DNA from 2 places in the Bacillus bruguierae genome. Region 1 is predicted to be linked to the other one. Evidence: a T-box and tRNA genes for the amino acid it is inferred to sense, from the RefSeq annotation. Region 1 holds a T-box; the other holds one or more tRNA genes.
The links. A T-box is a leader RNA that pairs with one kind of tRNA and senses whether it is charged. The one in region 1 lies ahead of ileS (isoleucine--tRNA ligase), so its partner is inferred to be a tRNA-Ile.
Positions count from the first base shown of each region.

Region 1 (16,180 bases):
AGTAGAAATCATTGGAAGATAATAGTTGTCTGTCCCGCTTTGTATCATTTATGATATAATAAGAAGAAGAACGGCATGCATAACATGCCGTTCTTTATGTTACATAGGGGGAGCGTACATGAAGAATAGTAAAGTTATTAAGTTACAAGATCGTGTACCAAAATTAAAAAATCAAAAGAAGAAAAAACAAGTAAATAAACGATTAATTTTATATGTATCGATTTTATTTTTATTGGTGCTTTTTTTAATTTATTTTCGATCTCCGCTTAGCAACATAAAGGGGATTACGGTTCATGGTAATCATTATATGACGGATGAACAAATAATGGAGCAATCAGGGATTGCATATAAAACAAGCTATTTTAGTGTTATAGGACATCAAGCGGAAGCGAAATTAAAGAAGAAAAAGGAAATTAAAAATGTCCATGTGAAGAAAGAATTTCCAAATAAAATAGTCATCAATGTTGAGGAATATGTAACAATTGGCTACATTAATAAAGAAGGAAAATTATATCCCCTTTTACAAAATGGGAAATCATTAGATGCTCTTCCAAATGGGAAATTACCAGTTGCTGCGCCGATTTTTGTTCCTTTTGAAGAAAAGAAAATGAAAGAATTGATTGCTGAACTAGAAAAGTTAACACCAGCTGTTCTTCGGTCCATTTCTGAAATTCATTACAAGCCAACAGACTTGTATGCAGATCATCTTACACTGTATATGAATGAGGGATACGAAGTAAGTACAGTTATTCAAGATTTTGCAAAACGCATGGAAGCTTATCCTCTTATTGTTAAGAACTTGTTGCCAGATAAAAAAGCAATTATCCATTTAGAGGTAGGAGCTTATACTGAATATGTTAATTAATTGATTGATAAAATCGGGGTAGAGTGGATATTTTAACTGTAAAGGGTGCTTGGTTAAGGAAAATAGAAACGTATTCTTAAAAATTATGTAATTAAGTCATATTTTCCCTTATTTTCTTTTTTAATATAATCTTAGGTGCAAGTTTCACTTTTCTAGAAGTACATCTTAGTGTAGACTTATATTTGGCGGTAATCTTTGTAGTTAGATAAGATTGTTTCAAAATATAACAGTGATTCGCATGTAGTTATTATAAAAGTGAATAAATGCCAAATGAAAATAAGAAAAATATAGTGTTAAAAAAGGGAAACGCATAAATACGTTGAATATTTTTCTTATAGCATAGTAAAACAATGATTGTTGTTCCGGATATTGAATTTTATGGTATAAATAAAGAAGGAGGTGCCAAAGAATGAACAGCAATGAAATATATGTGAGTCTTGACATCGGTACATCCAATGTTAAAGTCATCATTGGCGAGATGGTCAATGACGCTTTAAACATTATTGGTGTTGGAAATGTAAAGTCAAATGGTTTGAAGAAGGGCTCCATTGTTGACATAGATGAGACTGTGCAATCGATTAAAAAGGCGATTGAACAAGCTGAACGCATGGTAGGAATACACATTGAACGCGTTGTTGTAGGTGTAAATGCAAATCAAGTACAGCTTCTTCCTTGTCATGGAGTAGTCGCTGTTTCAAATGAAGACCGTGAAATTGGAAACGAAGATGTGCTTCGGGTACTTGATGCAGCACAAGTTGTGTCAATTGCACCAGAGCGTGAGTTTATTGACGTGGTACCTCGACAGTTTATCGTAGATGGTCTCGATGAAATTAATGATCCGCGTGGAATGATTGGCGTACGTTTAGAAATGGAAGGTACATTAATTACAGGCTCGAGAACATTGTTACATAATTTACTTCGATGTGTAGAAAAAGCGGGTCTTGAAATAATTGATATTTGCCTTCAGCCATTAGCAGCATCAGCAGTTGCTTTATCAATCGATGAAAAAAATCGTGGAGTCGCTCTTGTTGACATTGGTGGAGGCTCGACGACATTATCAATTTTCCAAGATGGAGAATTACAAACAACAAGTATATTACCGATTGGCGGAGATCATATTACAAAAGATATCGCCATCGGATTGAAAACATCAACTGAAAATGCCGACCAAATTAAACTAAAATATGGACATGCTTTTTATGATACAGCATCTGAGGAAGAAATATTTACTGTTTCAATGATGGGCAGTGATCAAACAGAGCAATATTCTCAATTAGAGTTAGCTGATATCATTGAAGCTCGTGTAGAGGAAATTCTTATGCTTGTACAAGATGAGGTACAAAAACTTGGCCTGAAACAGTTACCAGCTGGTTATGTACTTACTGGTGGTGTTGTTTCTATGTCTGGTATTCTTGACCTTGCAAATGACATTCTACATCAAAATGTTCGTATTGCAACGCCAGATTATATTGGTGTACGTGAACCACAATATACAATTGGTGTTGGACTTATTAAAAATGCATACCAAAAAGCTAAGTTACGAGGAAAGAGTGTGCAGGAAAAGCAGGAAAACTATGAGTTACAGCATACACATGCACCAGTACCTGCTGCAGTGCAACAACCGGTAAAGCAAAAGCCTCGTAATAACAATGATAACAATGATAACAATGAACGAATGATGTCAAAAGTGAAGCGCGTATTCCGATATTTATGGGATTAGATTTAAACGCGAAAAATGAGGTTCTAGGGGGATTTCGACATGTTAGAGTTTGATACTACACAAGATCAATTAGCAAATATAAAAGTTATTGGTGTTGGCGGCGGAGGAAACAATGCTGTCAATCGTATGATTGAAAATGGCGTACAGGGCGTAGATTTTATCGCTGTAAACACAGATGCACAAGCACTGAATTTATCAAAAGCTGAAACAAGAATGCAAATCGGTGGTAAATTAACGCGTGGACTTGGTGCTGGAGCAAACCCAGAAGTAGGAAAAAAAGCTGCTGAAGAAAGTAAAGAGCAGATTCAAGAAGCACTTCGCGGTGCGGATATGGTCTTTGTCACAGCTGGTATGGGCGGTGGAACTGGGACCGGGGCAGCTCCAGTTATTGCACAAATTGCAAAGGAGCTAGGGGCATTAACAGTTGGGGTTGTAACGCGCCCATTTACATTTGAGGGTCGTAAGCGTGCAACGCAAGCTACATCTGGAATTGCTGCGTTTAAAGAAAATGTAGATACGATCATTGTTATCCCGAATGATCGTATTTTAGAAATTGTGGATAAAAATACACCAATGCTTGAAGCATTCCGTGAAGCAGATAACGTATTACGTCAAGGTGTTCAAGGTATTTCTGACTTAATTGCAACGCCTGGTCTTATTAACTTAGACTTTGCAGACGTAAAAACAATTATGTCTAACAAAGGTTCTGCTTTAATGGGTATTGGTATTGGAACTGGTGAAAACCGTGCGACAGAAGCAGCGAAACGTGCGATTTCTAGTCCGTTGCTAGAAACATCTATTGATGGTGCACAAGGTGTTATTATGAACATTACAGGTGGCACGAATTTAAGTTTATATGAAGTACAAGAAGCGGCAGATATTGTAGCTTCAGCTTCAGATCCAGAAGTAAATATGATTTTTGGCTCTGTTATTAATGAAAACTTAAAGGATGAAATTGTTGTAACAGTGATTGCAACAGGTTTTGATGATAGCATCTCAATGCAACCACCTAAGCCAATTACTCGTTCTACAGTAACTGCTACTAAAAGTGTGCAGCAACCAGTACAACCAGTTAAACAACGTGAAGTAAAGCGTGAAATAAAGCGTGAAGAGCCGGTTGGAAATGATCGTCATACAGATGTAGATGATATTGATATTCCAGCATTTTTACGTAATCGTCGCAGACGCTAAGGGAGCGTTTGTAAAGTGAAACTTTAAGCAGTGGGGAGCCCCCACTGCTTATTAGTTGAATCAATCAAGTTCTTACTGTCCATAAGTATCGAGATGAATTTTCGTATTTCATGGAAACATAAAAAAGACAATCCTCTATTATGAATAGATGGTTGTCTTTTTTATTTCCTTTATCCCGCTATTCACAGGCAGTAAAATCCCCACTGATGGAGGAATCACTTTATATTGATGCCAATTCCGTTACTTACTCAAAGAAAGCGCTTTTCCAGTAGCTTATTTTTAAAGAGTCTTCTTTTTCTACATGACAAATTATTCCTCAAAGTTTCAAAATAACAAAAAATCCCTTCCGTGAATTGACACACTTTTCCATTGGATATGCATTATACTAGTCTCAACTTTATAAAAAAGAGGTGAACCGTTTGATCGTTTACGCCGACATTATATGGTTATTAAATGTCTGCATTGATTTTCTTTTACTTCTATTAACAGCAATTGTTTTAAAACGGAAAGTGAAAAGATGGAGACTTGTGCTTGGCGCATGTATCGGTTCAACAATTGTTATTTTTGCATTCACGCCGTTAGCATCGTTGATGACACATCCTGTAATGAAATTAATATATTCATTTTTTATTGTTTATGCTACATTTGGCTTTATTCGTTTTCGGACATTTTTACAGAGCGTTTTAATGTTTTATTTTGTGACGTTTATGGTAGGAGGAGGCCTTGTTGGCACACATTTTTTTCTTCAAACGAATGACATGATGAATGGACTCATTTCGATAAAATCCATTTCGTATGGTGATCCTGTAAGTTGGTTGTTTGTAATAATCGGGTTTCCTATTATCTACTATTTTTCTAAAAAGAGAATTGCAGATGTAGAAGTAACAAAAATTCATTATGAGCAAATTGTGAAAGTAGATATCAAAATTGATATAAATGATATTCAACTGGAGGGATTGATTGATAGTGGAAATCAATTGTATGACCCGCTTACAAAAACACCAGTTATGATTATACATGTTTCTTCTTTGGAACATGTGCTACCCAAGTGGCTAATAGAACAAGTTCAAATGAAAACAGCAATTCCTCATATACCAGATGAAGAATCAAAGTGGGCAACACGTTTGCGCTTAATTCCCTACCGAGCTGTAGGGGTTAACCAACAATTTTTATGGGCGTTTAAGCCTGACTTTGTACAAATTTATCATGAAGGTACAAAGGTTACTGTAAATAAAGTATTAATTGGTTTGAATGCACAGCAGTTATCAGCGAATGGTGAGTATCAATGTATTTTACATCCAAAAATGTTATTGTCACAAAAAATAACAATTGCTTAATACAGAAACGGAGGGATTAGATTGAAACTGAAATTTCGGTTAACTTATCTTTGGTATAAGTTATTACTAAAACTTGGAATAAAGACCGATGAAATTTACTATATTGGTGGAAGTGAAGCGTTGCCACCGCCATTAACAAAAGAAGAAGAAGAAATTTTGTTGCAAAAACTACCAAAAGGGGATGAAACAGCAAGGTCACTTTTAATAGAACGCAATTTACGTCTTGTTGTATACATTGCCAGAAAGTTTGAAAATACAGGAATTAATATTGAGGATCTTATTAGTATTGGAACCATTGGTTTAATTAAAGCGGTTAATACATTTAATCCAGAAAAAAAGATTAAACTTGCAACGTATGCTTCAAGGTGTATTGAGAATGAAATATTGATGCATTTGCGGAGAAATAATAAAAATCGTTCAGAAGTGTCATTTGATGAGCCTCTTAATATTGACTGGGATGGAAATGAACTATTGTTATCAGATGTTTTAGGAACAGATGAGGACATTATTACAAAGGATTTGGAAGCAACTGTTGACCGCCATTTACTTATGAAGGCATTGCATCAATTAAATGATCGAGAGAAGCAGATTATGGAACTTCGTTTTGGGTTAGATGGTGGAGAAGAAAAAACACAAAAGGACGTTGCAGATATGCTTGGGATTTCCCAGTCTTATATTTCACGTTTAGAAAAACGGATTATTAAAAGGCTTCGTAAAGAATTTAATAAAATGGTATGAGATGAGGCTAAACGGCCGATTGTCTCGTTATAAAGAATGTAAGTTTCATTTGATAAAGTGAGATAAATAAATATATGCATAAAATTCCCTCCAAAGGAGATACTTTACACTGTACAGCAACTCCCGATAGGAGGGAACACTTTGACGAGAAACAAAGTAGAAATTTGCGGTGTTGATACATCTAAACTTCCAGTACTAAAAAACGAAGAGATGCGACGGCTATTTCGAGAAATGCAAAGCGGTGATATAAGCGCAAGGGAGAAACTAGTAAACGGAAACTTACGTCTTGTACTAAGCGTCATCCAAAGATTTAACAACAGAGGGGAGTTTGTTGATGATTTATTTCAAGTTGGCTGCATTGGACTTATGAAATCCATTGATAATTTTGACTTAAGCCAAAATGTTAAATTTTCAACATATGCTGTACCGATGATTATCGGAGAGATTCGAAGATATTTACGTGATAATAATCCAATACGAGTATCGCGTTCCTTGCGAGATATTGCTTATAAAGCATTGCAAGTACGCGAAAAACTTATTGCTGAAAATTCGAAGGAGCCAACAGCAATGGATATAGCAAAAGTACTTGATGTGACGCACGAAGAAATTGTATTTGCCCTCGATGCAATTCAAGATCCAGTTTCATTATTCGAGCCAATATACAATGATGGTGGGGATCCAATTTTTGTTATGGATCAGTTAAGTGATGATAAACAAAGGGACGAACAATGGGTCGAAGAGCTAGCATTAAAAGAAGGAATGAAGCGATTAAATGAACGAGAAAAGATGATTATTCGCAAGCGTTTCTTTCAAGGGAAAACACAAATGGAAGTGGCTGAGGAAATTGGGATTTCTCAAGCGCAAGTGTCACGTCTTGAAAAATCAGCAATTAAACAAATGAATAAAACAATTCAAGGCTAAGGTCTCATCATTTATGATGAGACCTTTTATAGTTTTGAGGGGAAATTCTGTTCATAGGAAAGATGGCGTATTCATATAATGGCTATAAAGAAAAAGTTTTGTACGTGAAGGGACATATTCTCTACTAATGAAGGCGCATTAACGGTCCGCACCTCAAGATGCAGAGAGAAGCGAAGAAGATAGGTGAGGGCTTTCCATCAGTGGGGGATGAAAAAAACCCCCAATGATGGAAGTTTCACTTTATTTTTTACTTGAGGTGAAATTGCGATTGTCAGTTAAGTATGAGGAAAAGGAGAGGGTTGCAATGATACGCATTTCAGAATTTCAAATGAAAGATGTTGTCAATGTGTCAGATGGAAAGAAACTTGGAAACATTGGAGATATTGATATTGATATGAGGACAGGGAAAATTCAGGCAGTTATTATTACGAAACAAGGGAAAATGTTGGGGTTATTTGGAAAAGAAGAAGAATCTGTAATTCCTTGGAAACAAATTGTAAAAATAGGGGAGGATGTTATTTTAGTTCGAGCAGATCATGTTCCTACAGTTACAGAAACATTACAAACACCAACAACTTTTTGAAAAATATTACAAGTTTCTCTTTTTTTTAATGTTGTCATTATGGAAAAATAAAAGTATGGTAAAATAGACAGGAAGTACCATACTTTTTATGTTATTTTATTATAAGGAGCCTTTTTATGAGAGAACCATTTACATATAAGGACGGTATGTTACATTTACATATGTGGGAAGAACTTGGACCCATTATAGCTGGATTTACCACAAAAGAAGGTGGAGTGAGTACTGGGCCGTTTTATACAATGAATCTGGGGCTACATGTCCATGACAAAGTGGAAGATGTTCATGAAAATCGACGTCTTTTAGCAGAAAAATTACACGTTCCATTAGAGACCTGGATTTGTTCTGAACAGGTTCATGATCATCATGTTGCAAAAGTGGGCAAACAAGAGAGAGGAAAAGGTGTCTTTTCCTATGAAGACGGTATCCCGAATACTGATGGCATATATACGAAAGATACAGATGTGCTATTAACATCTTGCTATGCGGATTGTGTACCACTCTATTTTTATGCGCCATCTTATAGAATGATTGGACTTGCACATGCTGGCTGGAAAGGAACTGTAAAAGGAATTGCGAGTGAAATGATCGGTAAGTGGAAAGATGAAGGTATACCGCTTGGTGATATACATGTTGCTATCGGTCCGTCTATTGGCGCGTGTTGTTATGTTGTGGATGAACGTGTATTATCTGCCGCTAAACAAGTGCTTCATGGTTCCGTTCCATATGACATGGTTTCTGATGGACAATATGCAATAGATTTAAAAGAAATAAATCGGTTGCTATGTTTACAAGCCGGGATTAAAGAAGAGCAGATTGCCATGTCATCTCTTTGTACAAGCTGTGAAACGCAATTATTTTTCTCACATCGACGCGACCATGGGAAGACGGGAAGAATGCTTAGTTTTATTGGTTTTAAGGAGGATGAAAAGCAGTGACAGTACAAGGGAATTTAACATATGTTAGGCAAGAAGTTGAAAGAGCATGTAGGCGAGTGAATAGATCTATAGACGAAATTACACTTGTTGCTGTTACAAAAACAGTAGGGATTGAAAAAACAAATAAAGTGCTACAAGCGGGGCTTGTACATCTTGGAGAAAATCGCAATGAAGGTCTTTTACAGAAGTATGAGTATTTTGGAAACAAAGCGACGTGGCACTTTATCGGTTCCTTGCAATCTAGAAAAGTAAAAGAGATTGTAAATGAGATTGATTATTTGCATTCACTTGATCGTCTTTCACTTGCAAAAGAAATTCAAAAACGAGCAATGAAACCGATTCGTTGCTTTGTTCAGATAAAAACCTCAGAAGAAGAGTCTAAACAAGGGCTAAACATAGAGGAAACGGTTGAGTTTATTTGCAGCTTACAACAATTTGATAAAATTGAAGTTGTCGGACTGATGACAATGGCACCTTACACAGACGATGAAATGCAAATTCGTAGCTGTTTTCAAATGTTGCGTAAACTGCAAAAACAAGTACAAGATTTAAACCTATCGCATGCTCCGTGTACGGAGTTATCAATGGGAATGTCGAATGATTATACAATTGCAATTGAAGAGGGCGCTACATTTATTCGTTTGGGAACGATTTTAGTGGGAAAAGAATAGAGGGAAGGAGAGTTTGATTATGAGTTGGTCAAAAGTAAAGTATTTCTTTTTTGACACACCAGAAGAGCGAGAAGCACACTATGCTTACGAAAAGGAGCAAAATGAAATGAAAAAACAACAGGAACCAGAGTCAGATATTCCTCTTGCAAAGGTACAACCGAAACAAAACGTAGTAAGCATTGAAACAGCGAAACAACCTTCGAAAGTTGTTTTATTAGAGCCTCGTACGTACTCAGAAGCACAGGGGATTGCTGATCATTTGAAAGGTCGTCGTGCAGTTGTAATTAATTTACAACGTATGTCTACAGATCAAGCGCTGCGTATTGTTGACTTTTTAAGTGGAACTGTATATGCGATAGGCGGAGATATTCAAAAATTAAGTCCCAAAACATTTATATGTACGCCGGATAATGTAGATATTGTTGGAGCAATTTCTGAATTGTTTGGTGAAGAAGAAGAGACAAATATAAAAAGGTGGTAGTGCGCTATGACGCTGGTTTTACAAATTTTGCTTTATCTATTCGAGTTATATTCATATGCGCTTATTATTTATATCCTTTTGACTTGGGTTCCAGGAGCAAGAGAGTCGACATTTGGTGATTTTCTTGCCCGTATTTGTGAGCCGTATTTAGAACCGTTCCGGAGGTTTATTCCACCACTTGGTGTAATTGATATTTCTCCAATCGTGGCGATTCTTGTACTACGTTTTGCAAGTTCAGGATTAGTACGTATATTCGAATTATTTTTAAGGTAATCAAGTATAGATGAGCATTTATGAACATTTTAGACCTGAAGAAACAGTTTTCGTTGATAAAGTATTAGAATGGAAGCATGCAGCAGAAGAATACCATCAAGTGAAACTTACTGATTTTCTTGACCCGCGAGAACAACAGATTGTTTCTATGATTGTTGGACATCAAGGAGATGCTGCCTTTCAGTTATACGGGGCTGCTCCGAGTGCAGAAAGAAAACGAGCGTTAATTTATCCCAATTATCTTATGCCGAATGCAGAAGAGTTTCAAATAGAAATATTAGAAATTGACTATCCTTCTAAATTTTATACGCTGGAGCATCGTCAAATATTAGGAGCATTTATGTCTCTTGGTTTAAAGCGAGAGAAATGCGGAGATATTTGGCCCCAGAACGATCGTGCCCAAATTGTAGTTGCAAAAGAAGTTGTATCGTATATAGAAATGAATTTACAATCGATTGGAAAAACAAAAGTATCTTTATCACCTGTGTCAATTGATCATGCATTACATATACAAGATCAGTGGGATGAAAAGTCAGGGACTGTCTCGTCGCTTCGATTAGATGTACTACTAGCAGAAATGTTCCATCTATCTCGGCAAAAGATACAGCCGTTCATTAAAAATGGTCTTGTGAAAGTGAACTGGAAAGTAGTTGAGCAATCTGCTTATGAATGTTTTCCGGGAGATGTATTTTCTATAAGAGGTCATGGTAGAAGTAAATTACTCACTGTTGAGGGAAAAACAAAGCGCGATAAATGGAGAATTTTGTATGGTATTTTAAAATGATTTCTTTTTTTAGAAGGAAAATCTCCCATTTTGTCGAAGAAAAGATATAATTAAAAAGGAAAATTTAGATAACCTACTTGGAGGTGGCGTTTGTGCCGTTAACACCGTTAGATATTCATAATAAAGAATTTAGTCGCGGCTTTCGTGGCTATGATGAGGATCAAGTAAATGAATTTCTTGATCAAGTCATTAAAGATTATGAATTAGTAATTCGTGAGAAAAAAGCATTAGAAGAAAAGGTTGCACAACTAGAAGGGAAATTAGAACATTTCTCCAATATTGAAGATACATTAAATAAATCTATCGTTGTAGCACAAGAAGCGGCAGAAGAAGTAAAGCGTAATGCACAAAAAGAAGCAAAGTTAATTGTGCGTGAAGCAGAAAAAAATGCGGACCGTATTGTTAACGAAGCGTTAGTAAAATCAAGAAAAGTTGCATTTGATATTGAAGAATTGAAAAAGCAAGCAAAGGTGTTCCGTACACGTTTCCGCATGCTATTAGAAGCGCAGCTTGAGATGTTAAACAATGATGATTGGGACAAGCTAATTGAGTTAGAAGAAGAAGTAGATGAGCTTCTTAAGAAAGAAGAGACAGTGTAAGCTTGACGTTTTTCTCATTATTACATATAATTCTATACAACATAATTTTTTAGAAAAACGAAGATAGGGATAAGTACTTTTTTCATACCTTATATAGCGAACTGAGGACGGTGGAAGCTCAGGATAAGGAGAGAATGGGAATATCACCCTGGAGTTCCTCGCTGAACAACAAAGTAAGCAGAGGCGTGTATTCGCGTTAAGAATATAAAGAGGATTGCTACATATAGCAGTCTACTAGGGTGGTACCGCGGGAGACCTTCTCGTCCCTTTTTTGGGATGAGAAGGTCTCTTTTTTATTCCATTTATTTAGAAAAATGTCTTTCTGTTATATATTCAAGGAGGAATTAAGTATGGAGTACAAGGATACATTATTAATGCCAAAAACAGAATTTCCAATGCGTGGAAATTTACCGAAGCGTGAGCCTGTAATGCAAGAAAAATGGGCTGAAATGAACATTTATGAAAAAGTACAAGAACGTACAAAAGGACGTCCGCTATTTGTACTACATGATGGACCGCCATATGCGAACGGCGACATTCATATGGGACATGCGTTAAATAAAGTATTAAAAGATTTTATTGTCCGTTACAAATCGATGACGGGATACTGCGCGCCATATGTACCAGGTTGGGATACACATGGATTACCAATTGAGCAAGCTTTAACAAATAAAGGTGTTAAACGTAAAGAAATGACAGTTGCTGAATTCCGTAAACTTTGTGAAGAATACGCATATGAACAAGTAAGCCGTCAGCGCGAGCAATTTAAACGTTTAGGTGTACGCGGTGATTGGGATAATCCATACATTACATTAAAGCCAGCATATGAAGCACAGCAAATTAAAGTATTTGGTGAAATGGCGAAAAAGGGTTATATCTATAAAGGACAAAAACCGGTGTACTGGTCTCCAACGAGTGAATCTGCATTAGCAGAAGCAGAAATTGAATATAAAGATAAAAAATCTGCATCTATTTATGTAGCATTCCCTGTAAAAGATGGAAAGAATGTTTTAGAAGGCGACGAAAAATTCATTATTTGGACGACGACACCTTGGACGTTGCCAGCTAACTTAGGTATTTCTGTTCATCCAGAACTTGAATACAGCATTGTAAAAGTAGCAGATGCGAAGTATATCATTGCTTCTGAGTTATTTGAAACAGTTGCCAAAACATTAGAGTGGGAAAATACTGAAGTTGTGAAAACAGTAAAAGGTAGCGAACTTGAGTATACAACGGCGAAACATCCATTCTATGATCGTGATTCTCTTGTTATGCTTGGTGAGCATGTTACAACAGATGCTGGTACAGGCTGTGTACATACAGCACCTGGACACGGGGAAGATGACTTCCTTGTTGGAAAGCAATACGGTTTAGAGGTTCTTTGCCCAGTTGATGATAAAGGTGTATTAACAAGCGAAGCACCTGGATTTGAAGGATTATTCTACGATAAAGCAAATAAACCAATTACAGAAAAATTAGAAGAGGTTGGTGCGTTATTAAAATTAACATTTATTACGCATTCTTATCCACATGATTGGAGAACGAAACAACCAATTATTTTCCGTGCAACAGCACAGTGGTTTGCATCTATTGAAGCGTTCCGCACAGAATTATTACAAGCAGTAGAGGAAACAAAATGGGTGCCAGCTTGGGGTGAAACACGTCTTCACAACATGGTTCGTGACCGCGGTGACTGGTGTATTTCTCGTCAACGTGCATGGGGTGTGCCGATTCCTGTATTCTATGCAGAAAATGGTGATCCGATTATTACAGACGAAACAATTAACCATGTAGCAGCGCTATTCCGTGAACATGGTTCAAACATATGGTTTGAACGTGAAGCGAAAGACTTATTACCAGAAGGGTTTACACATCCATCTAGCCCAAATGGCGAATTCCGAAAAGAAACAGACATTATGGATGTATGGTTTGATTCTGGTTCTTCTCATCAAGCTGTATTAGAAGAGCGTGATGATTTGCAACGTCCGGCTGATTTATATTTAGAAGGATCTGACCAATATCGTGGTTGGTTTAACTCTTCATTATCAACAGCAGTTGCGGTAACAGGTAAAGCACCATATAAAGGCGTTTTAAGTCACGGCTTTGTACTAGATGGTGAAGGGCGTAAAATGAGTAAGTCTATTGGAAACATTGTTGTACCGAAGAAGATTATGGACCAATTAGGCGGCGATATTTTACGTTTATGGGTATCCTCAGTTGATTATCAATCTGATGTACGTATTTCTGATGATATCTTAAAACAAGTAGCAGAAGTATATCGTAAAATTCGTAATACATTCCGTTTCTTATTAGGAAACCTAGCTGATTTTGAACCAAGTAAAGATGCGGTATCTGCTGCAGAACTTCGTGAAGTTGACCGCTACATGTTAGTGAAATTAAATGACTTAATTATAAAAGTAAAAGATGCTTATGAGACGTATGAATTCGCTGCTGTATATCATGCGATTCATAACTTCTGTACAATTGATTTAAGTTCATTCTATTTAGATTTTGCAAAAGATATTTTATATATCGAAGCAGAAAATAATCACGATCGCCGTGCAATTCAAACGGTATTATATGATGTACTTGTTGCATTAACAAAACTCGTAACGCCAATTTTACCGCATACAGCAGATGAAGTATGGCCATATATCCCTGGCGCTGTAGAAGAGAGCGTCCAATTAACTGATATGCCAGAAGCTGTAGAAGTAGAAGATGCTGAAGAATTAAAAGTAAAATGGGATGCATTTATGACACTTCGCGATGATGTATTAAAAGCGTTAGAGGATGCACGTAATGCAAAAGTGATTGGTAAGTCATTAAATGCAAGTATCACACTTTATCCAACAGCAGAAATGAAAGAATTATTACAATCTATTACAGAAGATGTGAAACAATTATTTATCGTTTCTGAGTACCATCTTGGTGGAACAATGGAAGAAGCGCCAGCTGATGCGCCGAAATATGAACATACAGCTGTTGTTGTAACGCAAGCAACTGGTGAAACGTGTGAACGATGCTGGGTTGTCTCTGAAACAGTAGGAAGTAATGCGGACCATCCAACATTATGTAAGCGTTGCGGAGAAGTTGTAACAGAACATTATGTAAAATAATGAGATGAGAGAAATCGACTGTAAACAAGGCAGTCGATTTTTTCTTCCTTCGAAGGAAAAATGTGTGTGCAGTAATCGTTTTCTTTTCGGATAAACTAACGATACATTCCAGCCGGGAGGGACGCGCTTGTGACTGACACATACATGGAAATCCAAGAAGAATTACAATTAATGCAGCGGGAATTACAGCAGCGATTAGCAAAAGAAGAGTTGTATGCGTATGAGGTAGAATTTGGACAGGAATTGCTAGCTATGGCCAAAACAGATGTGAAAAATAAATTATTATTGCATGATATAAGAGAAGATTTAAAAGATGTAGAGCGAGCACTTTGGAAAATAGAAATAGGCATGTATGGAATTTGTGAGGAAACCGGACAAAGAATGACACTTAGGCAATTAAAAAGCATGCCAACAGCACGTACAGTTCATGAATGTTTCTATGAAAAAGTAAAAACAATTTAAAGACAACAATATTATATTACCTAATTCAATTTATTTTATGCTCCCATGCGATGCTTCATTGTGAAAACATAGCAGCTATGCTAAAATTTTGAGGTACACTGTCATTGTGGGGGAAATGAAAATGATATATTATTTAATAGCATTATTCGTGATTGCCATTGATCAAGTATCAAAATGGATTATCGTAAAGGAAATGGAATTAGGTGAGAGCATTCCAATTATTGATAATGTGCTGTATATAACGTCTCACCGCAATCGCGGAGCTGCATGGGGCATTTTAGAAAATAAAATGTGGTTTTTCTATGTTATCACCGTTATCTTTGTTATTTTTATTCTGTTTTATATGAAAAAATACGCAAAGACAGACAAGCTTCTCGGCATTTCACTTGGGCTTATTTTAGGCGGAGCCATTGGTAATTTTATTGATCGTGTAGTACGAAAAGAAGTTGTTGATTTTATTCATACGTATATTTTTTCATACAACTTCCCGGTATTTAACATTGCAGACTCGGCGCTATGTGTTGGGGTTGCATTAATTATTATTCAAACATTATTAGAAGGAAAGAACACAAAGGAGTAAATAATGAGCGAAGTAGTACAAGTAACAGTTATAGAAGAGCAAAAGAATGAACGGATTGACAAATTTGTTGCTGGGGTGAACAATGAATGGTCTCGTTCACAAGTACAGCAATGGATTAAAGATGGTGTTGTAACGGTAAATGGTAAAGACGTTAAAGGGAATTATAAAGTAAAAACAAATGATGAAATTACAGTTACCATTCCAGAACCGGAGTCATTAGATATTCTTCCAGAAGATATGAATTTAGAGATCTACTATGAAGATAGTGATGTGCTTGTTGTAAACAAGCCACGTGGCATGGTTGTACACCCAGCACCAGGGCATACGAGCGGTACGTTAGTGAACGGCTTAATGTATCACTGTAAAGATTTATCAGGTATTAATGGCGTAATGCGCCCAGGGATTGTGCATCGCATTGATAAAGATACATCTGGGTTATTGATGGTGGCAAAAAACGATATGGCACATGAGGCACTTGTCAATCAGCTTGTAGAGAAAACGGTAACGAGACGTTATCAAGCGATTGTTCACGGTGTTATCCCGCATGACAAAGGAACAATTGATGCTCCAATTGGTCGTGATAAACAAGATCGTCAAAGTATGACCGTTGATGAAAAGGGAAAACATGCTGTGACTCATTTCCGTGTACTAGAACGTTTTAATAATTTCACTCATGTGGAGTGTCAATTAGAAACAGGCCGCACGCATCAAATTCGTGTACATATGAAATATATTGGATATCCACTTGCAGGTGACCCAAAATATGGCCCAAAGAAAACATTTGATATAAATGGTCAAGCACTGCATGCAGGTATTTTAGGTTTCATTCACCCGCGCACAGGTGAATATTTAGAATTTGAAGCACCAGTTCCACAACTCTTTACAGATCTTCTAAATGATTTACGAAAATAATATTGACAATCG
Region 1 covers NZ_JBAWSX010000011.1:15,384-31,563, reverse strand. Annotated here, with positions in the region: gene murB (UDP-N-acetylmuramate dehydrogenase) at 1-22, shown strand, start outside; gene WAZ07_RS17310 (cell division protein FtsQ/DivIB) at 119-865, shown strand; gene ftsA (cell division protein FtsA) at 1,275-2,585, shown strand; gene ftsZ (cell division protein FtsZ) at 2,625-3,776, shown strand; gene spoIIGA (sigma-E processing peptidase SpoIIGA) at 4,196-5,113, shown strand; gene sigE (RNA polymerase sporulation sigma factor SigE) at 5,135-5,851, shown strand; gene sigG (RNA polymerase sporulation sigma factor SigG) at 5,993-6,772, shown strand; gene WAZ07_RS17275 (YlmC/YmxH family sporulation protein) at 7,077-7,355, shown strand; gene pgeF (peptidoglycan editing factor PgeF) at 7,472-8,290, shown strand; gene WAZ07_RS17265 (YggS family pyridoxal phosphate-dependent enzyme) at 8,287-8,961, shown strand; gene WAZ07_RS17260 (cell division protein SepF) at 8,981-9,442, shown strand; gene WAZ07_RS17255 (YggT family protein) at 9,449-9,715, shown strand; gene WAZ07_RS17250 (YlmH family RNA-binding protein) at 9,726-10,499, shown strand; gene divIVA (septum site-determining protein DivIVA) at 10,592-11,098, shown strand; T-box leader at 11,150-11,369, shown strand; gene ileS (isoleucine--tRNA ligase) at 11,449-14,214, shown strand; gene WAZ07_RS17235 (TraR/DksA C4-type zinc finger protein) at 14,344-14,676, shown strand; gene lspA (signal peptidase II) at 14,798-15,256, shown strand; gene WAZ07_RS17225 (RluA family pseudouridine synthase) at 15,260-16,168, shown strand.

Region 2 (16,180 bases), on a different contig from region 1:
AAATGAGCGAGTGTAATTCTTCCCCAGTTTTTATTATTTTCCCTTTCTTTCATTACTTCAACAAGTTCGTAACGCCCTTCACATTCACGTTTTGTCAGAAAAAAACTGACAACTACCGCAATGGTAAATAAGGTTAAAGATAGGAAAAAAACAACTGTATATCCACTCCACTTTTCCATACGTGAAATGATAAATCCGGATGCAATTGGACCAATCATGCCTGAAAATGAGGTAAGGAGTCCGAGAAATCCGTTAAAAAAATCACGTGTTTCTGGCTCTGTAATTTCAAATGTTAACAAATTAAATGCGAGCCAGTAGAACCCATATCCTATCCCAAGTAAACCACCGATAAGTAAAATATACTGGGAAGCATTCGTTCCTGTCAGTAAGACAACAATAAAAAAAACAGCTAATGTTGTTACACCGATGCGGAGCAAAATCGTACGATCTACTCGTTTCGCAAGTTTTCCGGCAACAAGAAAAGTGAGCGGCTGTAAAACAACGCTTGCTAAATTATAGAAGCCAATATTCATAAAATCCTTCGTTTGTTTCCATAAATAAATATTAACAAACGTATTGGACAACGAAATGGCCAACGTATATAATCCGCCAATTATGAGTAATAAAACTAAATCACGATTCACCTCAACATCGCCAACTAAATGTTTCCACTTCATATAAACTCTCCTTTACTTCATGTTCTAGTCTTCCAAAGAAGGTTACAATTATGTAAAGAAGAAAAATGAAAAGTGAAACTTTCATTAGTTAGCACTTTTCTCACTGATAGCCAGGTGAACTGATCGGTTCTCTATAGAAGAGAAAACAAAAAAACTAGGAGAAGCATCTCCTAGTTTTTACAATTATCATTATTTTGCGTCTTGGTAACGTTTTTCAATTGCGTTCCAATCTACAACGCTCCAGAAAGCATTGATGTAGTCAGGACGACGGTTTTGGTAGTGTAAGTAGTATGCATGCTCCCAAACGTCTAATCCTAAAACTGGCGTTTTGCCTTCCATTAATGGAGTATCTTGGTTTGGTGTACTTGTTACTTCTAATTCACCATTGTTTACAACAAGCCATGCCCAGCCAGAACCGAAGCGAGTTGCGCCTGCTTTTGCAAACTCTTCTTTAAATGCGTCGAAGCTACCGAATTTCGCTTCAATTGCGCCTGCAAGTTCACCTACTGGTTGTCCGCCGCCATTTGGAGAAAGGATTGTCCAGAATAAAGAGTGGTTTGCATGTCCACCACCGTTATTACGTACTGCTGTGCGAATTGCTTCTGGCACTTCGTTTAAGTTTGCAACTAACTCTTCAATGCTTTTTTCTGCTAATTCCGCATGTCCTTCTAATGCAGCATTTAAGTTTGTTACGTATGTGTTGTGATGTTTTGTATGATGGATGTTCATTGTTTCTTTGTCAAAATGAGGTTCTAACGCATCATACGCATAAGGTAAATTTGGTAATTCATGTTTCGCCATTGTTATATTCCTCCCATTGTATGTATTGCCGATAATAACTTGGCATACAAATTCATTTTACCCTAATTACATAAGGGTGAAAACAAATTTAGCGTATTGCCTCGCTAACATTAAAGTAGCAAATTTCCCATTTCTTTTCAAACGAAATGCTCATACATTTCGTAAAAAAAGCTCCCTTCTATAAGGAAGCTTATCCGCTATGTATCAATATGCGAAATGGATATGGACCCTGTAGGACTCGAACCTACGACCGGACGGTTATGAGCCGTCTGCTCTAACCAGCTGAGCTAAGGGTCCGCAATACATGAATAACTGCTACGACATCGCAGTTATAAACCATATACTCTAGCCAGTTAAACTACGATGGAACGTATGATTATATGTAAAAATGTAAGATAAATTTACCATATTAAAAAGAAATGTGTCAATTATATTTTCACATGCGACATGATATATCTTGTGATTCCTAAAAAAAATACGTTACAATGAGACTGTAAATCAATATATTTAAAGAAGGAAGTGAATGCATGTCCATATTTACACAACTATTTAAAAGCTTATATACAACAAAAGAGATGGCACTCTTTCGTTTTCAAAAAATCGGAAAAACGATTCTTTACATAATGTTACTATGTCTACTTGCTACTGTTCCAAAAACGATTTTATTTGGAGATTTTATTCAGGAAGGCATTAGTCTAATTGATCGCTCTATCGAAAAAGATGTGCCTGATTTTAAAATTGAAAATAGCGAGCTTCACGCAGACATTAGCAAACCAATTATAAAAGATGAATTAGACTTTATTTTTGTATTTGATCCAAATGCAACAGACATAAAAAATTATCCAAATCGCGATGGTATATTCATTTTAAAAGATAAAATGATTTCAATAGCAGGACAACAACCGCAATCCTTTCCATATAGCGATTTAGGTAATACAACTTTTGAAAAGAAAGATATCCAAAAAATCGTTTCATACATTGATAGCATCTATGCAGTTGTTATATTCTTTATCGGGATATTTATTTACTTATTCCAGCTATTTATTACATTTCTTGGTGTTACGCTATTAGCATTTATCGGCTCTGCAATGAGCGGAGAACGTAAATTATCTTACAAACAAGTTTGGACATTAACCGCTTATAGTTATACAATCCCAACTATATTCTTTATGATTATGGACTTGTTAAAAGTGCATGTCATATTCTCGTTATTTACATTTATCGGTATCGTTCTTGTCGTTCTTTATTTAACAATAAAAGAAGTACCAAAACCAAAAGAAAAAAATTCACTATAAAAAATGCCTTCAAGGCATTTTTTTTTTGGACAAGCATATATTTTTCTACAAAGGAGTGGAAAAATATGAAAAGGCTTGGCGGTATCTTGTTACTACTTGTTCTCGGTTATGTCTTGTACTATGATATGACAATTGGCACATTACCGTTGCTTCATACATATTCCAAAACAAAAGAAACTTCGGCTAAAGTTACAAATAATAAACAAAAAGGAAATACATCACTGGCAAAATATAAGGTCATTGAAGTAAAGACAGGCGAGACCGTTCTCTCTATTACAGAAGAAATTAATAAGAAAAAAGTCCCTTCTATTGAAAAAGTTGTTACGGACTTCAAAGACTTAAATCAAAACGACTCTCCAGCAAAATTACAAGTCGGGAAAAAATACAAATTCCCCCTCTATCAGGAATAACATCACATAATTCTTGTCAACTGCAGTAAGGCGCTGATACAATAGAAAAAGTGAAACTATATAAATACAAATAAAAAAACAACATAAAAGCTCCTTTTTTAGTTGGTTGAGAGCATCTGGCCATGCATAGAAGCGGTCAGGGCCTTTCCCTGCCACTTTCAATGGTTAAAACAAAGGGAGAAAGCAAGTAGCGATCATGTTTTTTCTGCATAGCAGTGACTTGTATGTTGAAAAATCAAAGTGGATTTATATAGACATTTGGCTTCACTAGACAAATACTGCATACAATATAAATGTGTTTGTCTACAAAATAAGAAACTTCTTTTATAAGGAGAGCGATCTATTCGTGAATGAAATAACTCATCGTACAAAAACACGTCCTGTTAAAGTTGGAAATTTAACAATTGGCGGTAATAATGAATTAATTATACAAAGTATGACAACAACTAAAACACATGATGTGGAAGCAACAGTTGCCGAAATTAAACGTTTAGAAGAGGCAGGTTGTCAAATTGTTCGTGTAGCCGTTCCCGATGAGCGTGCTGCAAATGCAATTGCTGATATTAAAAAACAAATTAATATCCCTCTTGTTGCTGATATCCACTTTGACTATCGCCTAGCATTAAAAGCAATTGAAGGCGGCATTGACAAAGTTCGTATTAATCCAGGAAACATCGGTCGTCGTCATAAAGTTGAAGCAGTTGTAAATGCTGCAAAAGAACGCGGCATTCCAATCCGTATCGGTGTAAACGCAGGTTCATTAGAACGTCATATTCTAGAAAAATATGGATACCCAACCGCTGATGGTATGGTAGAAAGTGCATTGCATCACATTAAAATTTTAGAAGATCTAGATTTTCATGATATCATCGTATCGATGAAAGCCTCTGATGTGAATTTGGCAATTGAAGCGTATGAAAAAGCATCTCGTGCTTTCAATTATCCATTACATCTTGGTATTACAGAGTCCGGAACTTTATTTGCCGGAACTGTAAAAAGTGCAGCTGGTCTTGGTGCAATCTTAAGTAAAGGTATCGGTAACACATTGCGTATCTCATTAAGTGCAGACCCAGTTGAAGAAGTAAAAGTAGCGCGCGAACTATTAAAGTCATTCGGACTTGCTTCTAATGCTGCTACATTGATTTCTTGTCCAACTTGCGGACGTATTGAAATTGACTTAATTAGCATCGCAAATGAAGTAGAAGAATATATTTCAAAAATTAAGGCACCGATTAAAGTTGCCGTACTCGGCTGCGCAGTAAACGGCCCTGGCGAAGCGCGTGAAGCAGATATCGGGATTGCTGGAGCACGTGGAGAAGGTCTTCTCTTCCGCAAAGGTGAAATTGTACGTAAAGTACCAGAAGAAACAATGGTGGAAGAATTAAAGAAAGAAATTGATAAAATTGCAGAAGAATATGCGGCAAAACAAGAAAAATAAGTTGAAAACTTCTAGATAAAAAAAGCTTGTCAGTTTCGAAACTGACAAGCTTTTTTATTGTACACATTTCGGACAGCGTCCATATATTTCAAATTTATGCCCCGTTACTTCATATCCTTTAAAGTCTTTATTCATGCGTTCCATTGGACAAGATGTGATTTCCTTCGTCCCTCCGCAATCTAAACAAATGAAATGGTGATGATGCTCTGTAGTAGAACATTTGAAGCGAAAATGTTTTTCACCATTTAACTCTGTCTGTTCTAAAATACCGATTTCTGCAAACAGAGTTAAGTTACGATAAATAGTATCAAAACTGAGCCCTGGATAATCACCCTTCATATTGGCTAAAACATCTCTTGCTGTTAAATATTTATTATGATTAGCAAATAAACGCAGCATCTCTTCTCTTTTTCCAGTATGTTTATAGCCCTTCTCCTTCATAAGGTGTAAAGCTTCTGTAAGATTCATAGTCATCCCTACTTTACGCAGTTTTTTTCTTCTTCCATAAGATTGCACCGATTAAAATAAGAACTGATAACACAACAATTGTCCCACCAGGAGCAAGGTCGAGCTGATAAGAAGCTAACATGCCTCCAACTACTGCAATTTCACCAAATATAACGGAGAAAAAGATCGTTTGCTTAAAACCTTTCGCAATTCGAATACTTGCTGCAACCGGTAATGTCATTAATGATGAAACGAGAAGAATACCAACAACACGCATTGAAACCGCAATCACAAGTGCAACTAAAATAATAAAAATAAAGTGAATCCACTTCGCACCCAAACCTGTTGCTACAGCATATTCTTCATCAAAAGATAATAAAAACAGTTCTTTATATAATAAAATGATGACAGCAACCACAATCACAGCAACGAATCCAATAATAACTAAATCACTACTTGTCACTGCACTCACGCTACCAAACAAATAACTAAATAAATCTGTATTAAATCCATTGGCAAGAGAAATGAAAATTACACCAATCCCAATACCAGCTGATAAAATAATAGGAATTGCTAGTTCTTGATAATGTTTATATACCGTTCTCAATTTTTCAATAAGCAGAGCGCCGCCAATAGAAAATATCATCCCCATATATAATGGATTTAAAAAACCACCCGTAAATACGGTTTTTTCTAGTAATAAACTCGCTGCAATACCTGATAACGTGACGTGACTTAATGCATCAGCAATCAACGATAAACGACGAATGACAACAAAGACACCAAGCATCGGGGCGACAAGTCCAATTAAAACTCCAGCATATAAAGAATTTCGTAAAAAATCATATTGCAAAAAATCCTGTATCATCGTATCCCCCCATGATGCTCGTGATCATGCTCTAAACGATGAACATGATAACCGTATAATAATGACATTTCGGCATCTTCTAACTTTTGGAACGCATCAACATTTCCATGGAAATGTAAACGTTGATTTAAGCAAGCAACATGTGTAACCTTCTCTGTCACAGCTCCCATATCATGAGTGACCAGAATAAGTGTAATCCCTAAATGCTTATTTAAATGCTCTAGCATTTCATAAAAGCTTTCAACATTTTTCACATCAATACCGACAGTAGGCTCGTCCAAAATTAATAATTCCGGATCACTTACAAGTGCGCGCGCAATAAAAACACGTTGTTGCTGTCCACCAGAAAGTTCACCAATATTCCGATTCATAAACTCACTCATTCCAACATCAGCAATCGCTTTTGCTACTTTCGATTTATCCGTCTTTGTTAAGAACCGAAACAAACCTTTTTTAGAAACAAGTCCCATCGAAACAACTTCAAATACAGTTGCAGGAAATCCAGAGTTGAAACTATTCGCCTTTTGGGAGACATATCCAACTTTATTCCAATCTTTAAATTTTTTACTGTCCACACCAAACAACCGAATCGTTCCTTGTTTCGGTTTTAAAATCCCTAATATACATTTCAATAATGTAGATTTTCCTGATCCATTCGGTCCTACTAACCCTAAAAAAGCTCCTTTAGGAACTTGCAATTGAATATCCTCTAACACATTTCGCTCTTCATAACGGAAGGTTAAATTTTCGATTTCTAATATATACTTCATCATATCTCACCTATTTTAATTCAGAATGATTCCGATTTATCTCTATTTAAATTATATTATAGTTCATTACAAGTTGTAAACCAATCTGCCCTAAAATATATATACCATTTTAGACAACCTATCCATTATAACAAAAAGCAGAGAAAATCTCTCCGCTTTTAGTGAATTGCTGATTTAAATTTTGCACCTTTTGTTTCTTGTGTATTCATAATAGTAATAAAAGCATTTTCATCTACTTCATGAACAATCGATTTTAGCTTCGTTACCTCTAAACGAGTAATAACTGCATAGATGACTTCTTTTTCTTTATCCGTATAGCCACCTTTCCCAACTAACTTCGTTGTTCCGCGGCCAAGTCGATGTAAAATTGCGTTTGATACCTCTTCATAATGGTCCGAAACAATAATCACTGCTTTCGTTTCATCTAATCCCTGGATAACAGTATCAATCGTTTTAAATGCAATATAGTATGTCATGACAGAATACATTGCTTGTTCTACGCCAAATACAACTGCCGCCCAGGCAAAGACGAAAATATTCATAAACATAACAAATTCACCGACAGAAAATGGTAATTTCTTCGTTAGCAAAATACCTAAAATTTCCGCTCCATCTAATGAACCACCATGCCTAATTACAAGCCCAACACCAACACCTAAAATTAAACCTCCAAAGACAGTCGCTAAAATCGGCTCTGTCGTAAAAGGCTGAATAGAATGTAATGTGGACTCAATCAAAGCTAAACATATTACTGCAAAAACAGAAGATAGCATAAATGTTTTTCCGATTTGCTTATAACCTGAGTACATAAATGGTAAGTTGAGGATTACAACTAAAGTGGAAAAGCTTAGCCACCAAATATTTGGTGTAAGGTAATCTAATATGAGGGAAACACCGATAATACCACCATCAATAATCTTGTTTGGAATTAAAAATAGTTCGAGTGCAACTGCTGCACAGCCCGCACCTATGACAATCATAACAAGACGATACACAAGATGAATTATACTTTCTTTTTTATGCTGTTTTTTTTCCATACTACCTCCTCAAGTATCTTTATATAATTTCCTCCTTTTATTGTAACATATTCTACTTTTTCTGATAAGAAAACGACCTGTTCTGGAATATACACAAGCATATTCCACATATATTCGGATATGAGGACAAAACAAAGGGGGTAGCAACATGAACCTCATTCAACAATTTGTAAATAAAAAAATAAACAATATGACTTCTAAGGAATTATTAAAATACAGTAAAGAATATGGGGTGTCTATAACAAGCGAACAAGCAGATAAAATTGTCACTTTAATTCAAGGAAAACATATTAATATTTATGATGTCCAAGAAAGATTACAACTTTTAAAACAAATTGCACAGGTTACTTCTCCTGCTACCGCACAACAAATCAACACTCTATTCCAAAAATTAATAAAGTGAAACTTCCATCAATGGGGTTTTACTGCCCGCGAATAGCGGGGTAAAATAAAAAAGGGGCTTTCCCCTTTTTTATTGACCTTTAATTTTCTGAAGAATCTCTTCATCAAACACACCGTTTTTCAGCATTTCAATTTCAAATTTATACGGTGGTTTTTTATCCTGTTTATCTTCACCTACATATGGTGTTTCAAGAATTTTTGGTACATGCTGTAATTGTGGATGATGTACAATGTGGCGCAATGTTTCATAGCCGATATGACCGAAACCGATATTTTCATGACGGTCTTTTCTAGCACCGCGCTCATTCTTGCTATCATTAATGTGTAATACTTGTAAACGATCAATACCTATAATTTTATCAAATTCGTTTAAAACACCGTCAAAATCATTAACGATATCATAACCAGCATCATGCGTATGACATGTATCAAAACAAACAGATAATTTCTCATTATGTGTTACACCATCAATAATTCTCGCAAGCTCTTCAAAGCTGCGTCCACACTCTGTTCCTTTTCCAGCCATTGTTTCTAGCGCAATGTTCACTGTTTGGTCAACTGTTAATACTTCATTTAAACCTTCAATAATTTTTTGAATGCCTGCATCCGCACCTGCTCCAACATGCGCTCCTGGATGGAGCACAATTTGCTTGGCAACGCCTAATGCTGATGTTCTTTCAATTTCCAGGCGAAGAAAATCAACACCTAGTTGGAATGTTTCAGGTTTCGTTGTGTTACCAATATTAATAATATACGGTGCATGAACAACGATTTCTTCAATCCCGTTCAGTTCCATATGTTTACGACCAGCTTCTATATTTAACTCTTCAATCGGTTTTCTTCTCGTATTTTGCGGTGCCCCTGTATAGACCATAAACGTTGTTGCACCATATGATACAGCTTCTTCACTTGCTGCTAATAACATTTTCTTTCCACTCATCGAAACGTGAGATCCAATTTTCAACATGTAATCACCTCTTATAAATGCAATAGCTATAATGATAGCATAATTTGCAGAAATCTGACACTGTTAACTTCCCCGCAAAAAAAAGATAAGGAAAATCCTTATCTTTTCTTTTTGTTATATTTTTTCTTAATTTTTTCGCGTTCCCATTCAAGCTTTTTCTTGTAGTTCGGCTTTACTTTTTTCGGTTTTTTCACAACTTTTTGCGCCATAGCATCTAATCCGTCATTTGGCTTCTTACGGCTTTGACGGCGACGACGAGGTCCTAATTCAATCAACTCACCTGCACGTAAGTCCACGTGTTTGAATTCAATATGACGTTGCTTTTCTAACGTATCTAATGCTTCTTCATCCGATTGGTCATAAATTGTTGCCGCAATACCAGAATATCCTGCACGAGCTGTTCGGCCCACACGATGAATAAAGAAATCTAAATCAGATGGAATTTCGTAGTTAATAACATGACTAATTCCCTCGATATCAATGCCACGTGCAGCTAAATCTGTCGCTACAATGTATTGAAATTCTAAATCACGAACTTGTTTCATCATTTTCTTACGATCACGTGGTGATAAATCACCGTGAATACGACCAACTTTTAAACCACGTTCTGTTAAACCATTCGCTACTTCATCCGCCATTTTCTTTGTATTCGTAAAGACGATCGCTAAATACGGCTGATATTGTAGTAACAGATTTTTCACAAGTTCAATTTTATTACGATGTCTTGATGGAATAAGGTGATGCTCCAGATTAACCGCTGCTATTTGCTTCGGATTAATATGAATATGCTCTGGATTCTCCATATATTTCTTCATAAATGGTTTTAACTTTTGTGGAATTGTCGCTGAGAAAACGAGCATTTGTAAATTTTTAGGCATACGTGCTGCAATTTTATCTACATCATGAATAAAGCCCATATCAAGCATTAAATCTGCTTCATCGACAATAATTGCAGAAGCCGTATGTACAAATAGCGCTTGCTCTTCCACCAAATCCTTAATACGCCCTGGTGTTCCCACAACAACATGCGGTTGTTTCTTCAATTTTTCAATTGAACGTTGTTTATCTGTTCCACCGATAAAACAACGCGCTGTTATCATGTTGTCTTCCTCACAAAACTTTGTTATCTTTACAATTTCTTCATAAATTTGCTGCGCCAACTCACGAGTTGGAGCTGTAATTACAAGTTGTACTTCTTCTTTGTTTGCATCAATCCGATTTAATGTTGGAAGTAAATACGCATGCGTTTTTCCAGATCCTGTTTGTGATTGTCCAATAATACTAACTCCCTTTTTCACAACCGGAAAAATCTTTTGTTGAATTTCTGTTGGTTCTGAAAAACGTAATTCACGAATTGCATCTATTAAAAATGGTTGAAAATCATACTGTGTAAATGTTTGCACTGTCATACATTCCACCTTCTTTCTTATTTCTACTGCGTTCATTAATCAGTCAAGTTAACATTATATCGAAATCTATCAGTAAAATCTATCTTTATATATATCCATTTTCATTTTTCGGCATCTTTGTCTAGCTCTGCCTCCTAAGCCCTCATGTCTAAGAACCTTCCACACGAGAAGGTAAAAAACACCTTCTGTGTGAAAGAACCTTAGCCAACGGGCCTAAACAGCCGCTTCCGCTTTTCTTTATGATCCAGCTCCAGCGGCTAGAACAGTCGGTGGCTTCGCGTCTTCCGCCGAGGCAAAAAGCGCCTCTATGTTAGAAGCTCCATCCCCCTCTTGTTCTAAGCGAGCCGCTTCCGCTTTTCTTTATAAGTCGTTGCCGTGCAGAATACAATATGACCTGCGCTCGCTTTCTTCTTTTGTTTTAAACTTTGCATGTGGCAGAAAAAAGGCCCTGACCGCTTCTATGCATGGCCAGATGCTCTCGCCCACCTAAAAAGAAAGAAGGTTTTTATGCCGATTTTTAATTTGTATTTATATAGTTTAGCATTTCAACGGAAAAACTAACCTTCTTTCTCTCTATTGCATATTGTAGTGTATATTACCTAATTGAAGAAAGGAGGATTTCCTAATGTATATGAAATCCCCTCCCTATCAACAAATGTACACGCAGTCTCCATATTCTCATACAATGTACCCAACACCAGGCATGCAGCCGATGATGCCTAAGAAAAAAGGATTTCTTGCAAAATTGTTTCAAAAACGCAATCCTGCTGCAGATATGTATATGATGCCCCCTTATAGACAATTAGAAACATACTCAAATACACCGTACCAGCAAAACCATCCATATATGTACCCTCCAAAACAGCAACGAATGGCGCAACCTCAAATGATGGCAGAAGGTGAAACACGAGGAACAGTAGGAACAGCAGGAACAGCAGGAGGCGCATCTAGTGGAATTGGCAGTTTTTTCACGAACTTTATTTCAAATCCCACCGGAATGCTAAACAACGTTGAAAAAGTTGTTCAAATGGCACAATCCTTTGGACCTGTCGTGCAGCAATACGGTCCGATTGTTCGCAATATTCCTAGCATCATGAAAATACTTTCATCCGGAAAAAGCACTGAGGAAAAACAAACAGAGGTAGCCGAAAAACAAACAGAAGTAGTCGAAGTCTCCCCTTCCACTCCATCTAAAGAAATACCTATTACAAGAAAACCACTCGCTCCTAAAATCATAATTGAAGATGAGATAGCAGTAGAAAACGTACAGTCTACCACTCCTAAACCAAAGCTATACGTGTAACATTTCTTTGTCATCTGCTTTCATCTCCTTTATAATGAAAAGGATTAGCTTTATAAAACAAATCCTTTTTTAAAGGAGCGGATTAATTACATGAAAATCGTTAAAATTTCCCCTCGCGGCTATTGCTACGGTGTTGTAGACGCGATGGTCATTGCGCGCAATGCAGCGCTTGATAAAACATTACCAAGACCAATTTATATCTTAGGCATGATTGTCCACAATAAACACGTAACAGATGCGTTTGAAGAAGACGGCATTATTACGCTTGATGGCCCAAGCCGTTTAGATATTTTAGAGAAAATTGAGTCTGGGACTGTTATTTTTACAGCTCACGGTGTATCTCCCGAAGTGAAACAACGCGCGAAAGAGAAAGGCTTAACAACAATTGATGCAACATGTCCTGATGTTACAAAAACACATGATTTAATTGAGACAAAAAAAGAAGAAGGCTACCATATTATTTATATCGGCAAAAAAGGACACCCTGAGCCTGAAGGTGCAGTCGGGATTGCCCCGGATATTGTCCATCTTATCGAGAAAGAAGCAGATCTTGAAACACTTACCATTCCAACGGAAAAAATTCTAGTTACAAACCAAACGACGATGAGCCAATGGGATGTTCAACATATTATGGAGAAAATTCAAGAAAAGTTTCCAACAGCAGAATTTCATAAAGAGATTTGTCTTGCTACGCAAGTACGTCAAGAAGCTGTTGCAAAACAAGCAACTGCTGCTGATTTAACAATTGTTGTTGGCGATCCAAAAAGTAATAACTCTAACCGCCTTGCACAAGTATCTGAAGAAATTGCTAGCACCAAAGCATACCGTGTTGCCGATGTCAGTGAAATCCAATTAGAATGGTTACAAGGAGTAGAAACAGTCGCTATTACAGCAGGCGCTTCTACTCCAACACCTATTACAAAAGAAGTAATTGCATTTTTTGAACAGTACGATCCAACAAATCCTGCAACATGGGACCGTAAGCGAAACGTACCGCTACAAAAAATCTTACCAAAAGTAAAAGCAAAATAAAGAGAAACTTCCATCAGTGGGGGTCTTACTGCCCGCAAATGGCAAGATAGTACAAAAAAATCCGTTATCTCAGGAGATAACGGATTTTTTCATTCTATACAAATGTAAATGGATCTGTATGTAATTCTGAAGCATGAATACGTGCAGTAAATTTTCTCTCATCCACTTTTGCTTGGAGTTGTTTTTGTACACCTTTTTTCATTACTTTTTCCACGTTATGCCCTGGGTCTACGATATTTAATCCGAGCATCATCGCATCATGTGCAACGTGATAATACATATCTCCCGTTACGTATACGTCTGCCCCTTTAAACTTCGCTTGTTTTATATACTTATTCCCGTCTCCTCCAAGTACTGCTACTTTTTTCACCGTATCCTGTAAGTTGCCAACAACGCGAGCTCCCTTCACCTCAAGAGATTGCTTCACATGCTCTGCAAATTGTTGTAAAGTCATTTCTTGCGGCAAATATCCAATTTTCCCAAGACCCAACGTTTCACCTTTGTTTTCTAACGGATAAATATCGTATGCCACTTCTTCATACGGGTGTGCGCCAAGCATTGCCTTCATAACTTTACGTTGCAACGACGCCGGGATAATTGTTTCAATGCGAACTTCTTCTACCTGTTCTAAACGCCCTGTCTCTCCGATATACGGATTCGTTCCTTCTTGTGGTAAAAATGTACCCGCACCCTCGCTATTAAACGTACAGTGGCTATAATTCCCGATATAACCTGCTCCTGCATCACCAATCGCTCGACGTACCACTTCTGCATGCGAAGAAGGAACAAATACAACTAGCTTTTTCATTTCTTCTGTATAAGTGGGAACAAGCACCTCTGTTTCCTGCAATCCTAAAGCAGCTGCCAATAAATCGTTCACGCCGCCTTTTGCAATGTCCACATTTGTATGAGCAGCATAAACTGCAATATCGTTTTTTATACACATTTCAATAATACGCCCATACGCTTGCTCTGTATGAATCGCTTTGAGCGGATTAAAGATAAGCGGATGATGGGCAATAATTAAATTTACCCCTTTTTCAATTGCTTCTTGTACAACTTCTTCTGTTACATCAAGCACAATTAACACATTCTCTACCGGTTTATTTAATGCCCCAATTTGCAATCCAACTTTGTCGCCCTCGACTGCTAAATGTTTCGGGTACATACTTTCAAATAAAGAAATGATTTCATATCCATTAGGCGTTTTACTCACGATAAAACCTCCTCAATCATACGGATCTTCTCTAACACTTCTGCACGCTTCGTTTTTGTCTCTTCTGTTTCTGTTGCACGTTCTAATTGCTTAAAAATATTTTTAAAGTTTTTTCGTTCACTTTCCCATTTCTCTACAAACACTTTATTTTTCTCTTTTATTAAAAATGGTCCCATGAATAAAGCTTCTTCTTTTTTCTCATTATAGGGCGCTAGAGCATTGCCCTGTTCTCCTACTAAAATTTCGTAAATCTTTCCGTCTTCTTTTACGATTTTTTCTTTTATCAATTCCCAACCATTCTCAATAAACCATTCACGAATATGATGTGCAGCAATGTTAGGTTGTAAAATTAAACGAGTTACACCCTTCAGCTTCTCTTTTCCATTTTCTAAAATATCACAAATTAACGCACCACCCATACCTGCGATTGTAATTACATCTACTTCGCCTGGCGCGATTACTTCTAAACCATTCCCTTTACGTACACTCACTTTATCTTGCAATCCGCACTCTGCTACTGTAGCTTGTGCAGAACGAAACGGACCTTCTACAACCTCTCCCGCTACCGCCTGCACGGCAATATGATGTAAGATTGTATAGCAAGGTAAATAGGCATGATCCGAACCAATATCTGCAACAGTGGAACCCACGGGAATTTCAAGTGCAACTTCTTCTAATCGTTTTGAAAGCTTTACTTCATTCATTTATTTCAATTACTCCTTCTCTTTCAGTCTGTCTCCATGATAAAGAATTTATAGTTATTATTGCAAGTAGATAAATCATTTTACTTCGCTTACAAACCATTTATTTTTAAATTTGGCGTTTTAACTAATAAAAAAAAGCCCTTTACTTAGATGTAAAGAGCCATTATGTAATCAACTATTATTTTTTCTTTGATAACCAATCTGCTACTTTAGACGCTTGATCTGCCGGAATAAGACCTGGTGGCATATTTCCTTTTCCTTTTACAATTACTTCTTGAATTTGATCCTTCGAAAGCTTACCGCCAACTTTTTGCAAATTAGGACCAACTGCCCCTTGCAATTGATCACCATGACAACTTGCACAACTTTGTTTTACAATCTCTTCTGGTTTTGCTGCTGTTTGTGTCGTTTTTCCCCCGTTTTTCTTCGCGTCAGCTAGTTCCTTTGATTTATGCATGCCTTGAAATGAAAATACAAACATAATAATAATTCCCAATACAGCAATAAGAGCAAATGGAATTAACGGATTACGCTTCATTTTTTCTTTTTCCCCCTCTATATCCCCCAATAGTTTGATGATTTAGTCATTTCTATTGTACTTGAAAACAATCTACCAGAAAAGACCAAACTGTAATAAGTTAAAAATATTCCATATATTCAATTAATTATTCCGCTACAAAATCACGTAATTTTTTGCTAAATATCCACTTTTCTCATCACAAACATTTATATTCTCCATATATTTTTGTTAAGAATACACGAAATTAATCGAAAAATCGAAAAATGACTATTTGCAAATCAAAAGACAATTCTGTAAAATAAATTACAAGAATTGTAATTGCTACTGACATGTAGATTTTAACAAAAATTAACAAAAAAAGTTTACTTCATATTAATGAAGTAAACTTTACACAAAGCTCTATTCTAAGAAATCTTTCAAGCGTTTGCTACGGCTTGGGTGTCTTAATTTACGAAGCGCTTTTGCTTCAATTTGACGAATACGCTCTCTCGTAACGCCGAATACTTTTCCAACTTCTTCAAGCGTACGAGTTCGTCCATCGTCTAAACCAAAGCGAAGACGAAGAACATTTTCTTCACGATCTGTCAATGTATCTAATACATCTTCTAATTGTTCTTTTAATAATTCATACGCTGCATGATCTGCAGGAGATGTTGCTTCTTGGTCTTCGATAAAATCACCTAAATGAGAGTCATCCTCTTCACCAATCGGTGTTTCAAGAGATACTGGCTCTTGGGCAATCTTTAAGATTTCGCGTACTTTTTCAGGAGCAAGATCCATTTCTTCACCAATCTCTTCTGGAGATGGCTCACGACCTAAATCTTGTAATAATTGACGTTGAACACGAATCAACTTATTAATTGTTTCAACCATATGAACTGGTA
Region 2 covers NZ_JBAWSX010000001.1:555,512-571,691, reverse strand. Annotated here, with positions in the region: gene WAZ07_RS02850 (MFS transporter) at 1-677, opposite strand, end outside; gene sodA (superoxide dismutase [Mn]) at 867-1,478, opposite strand; tRNA gene WAZ07_RS02840 (tRNA-Ile) at 1,702-1,775, opposite strand; gene WAZ07_RS02835 (DUF1189 domain-containing protein) at 2,006-2,773, shown strand; gene WAZ07_RS02830 (hypothetical protein) at 2,839-3,183, shown strand; gene ispG (flavodoxin-dependent (E)-4-hydroxy-3-methylbut-2-enyl-diphosphate synthase) at 3,530-4,621, shown strand; gene WAZ07_RS02820 (Fur family transcriptional regulator) at 4,676-5,089, opposite strand; gene WAZ07_RS02815 (metal ABC transporter permease) at 5,103-5,936, opposite strand; gene WAZ07_RS02810 (metal ABC transporter ATP-binding protein) at 5,933-6,706, opposite strand; gene WAZ07_RS02805 (YitT family protein) at 6,865-7,743, opposite strand; gene WAZ07_RS02800 (DUF2624 domain-containing protein) at 7,892-8,146, shown strand; gene WAZ07_RS02795 (deoxyribonuclease IV) at 8,216-9,112, opposite strand; gene WAZ07_RS02790 (DEAD/DEAH box helicase) at 9,211-10,521, opposite strand; gene vrrA (VrrA/YqfQ family protein) at 11,147-11,824, shown strand; gene WAZ07_RS02780 (4-hydroxy-3-methylbut-2-enyl diphosphate reductase) at 11,915-12,856, shown strand; gene WAZ07_RS02775 (Nif3-like dinuclear metal center hexameric protein) at 12,951-14,072, opposite strand; gene WAZ07_RS02770 (tRNA (adenine(22)-N(1))-methyltransferase) at 14,069-14,776, opposite strand; gene cccA (cytochrome c550) at 14,955-15,314, opposite strand; gene rpoD (RNA polymerase sigma factor RpoD) at 15,696-16,180, opposite strand, start outside.
Region 2: it encodes a tRNA-Ile, which carries the amino acid that the T-box ahead of ileS (isoleucine--tRNA ligase) is inferred to sense. The anticodon was not compared.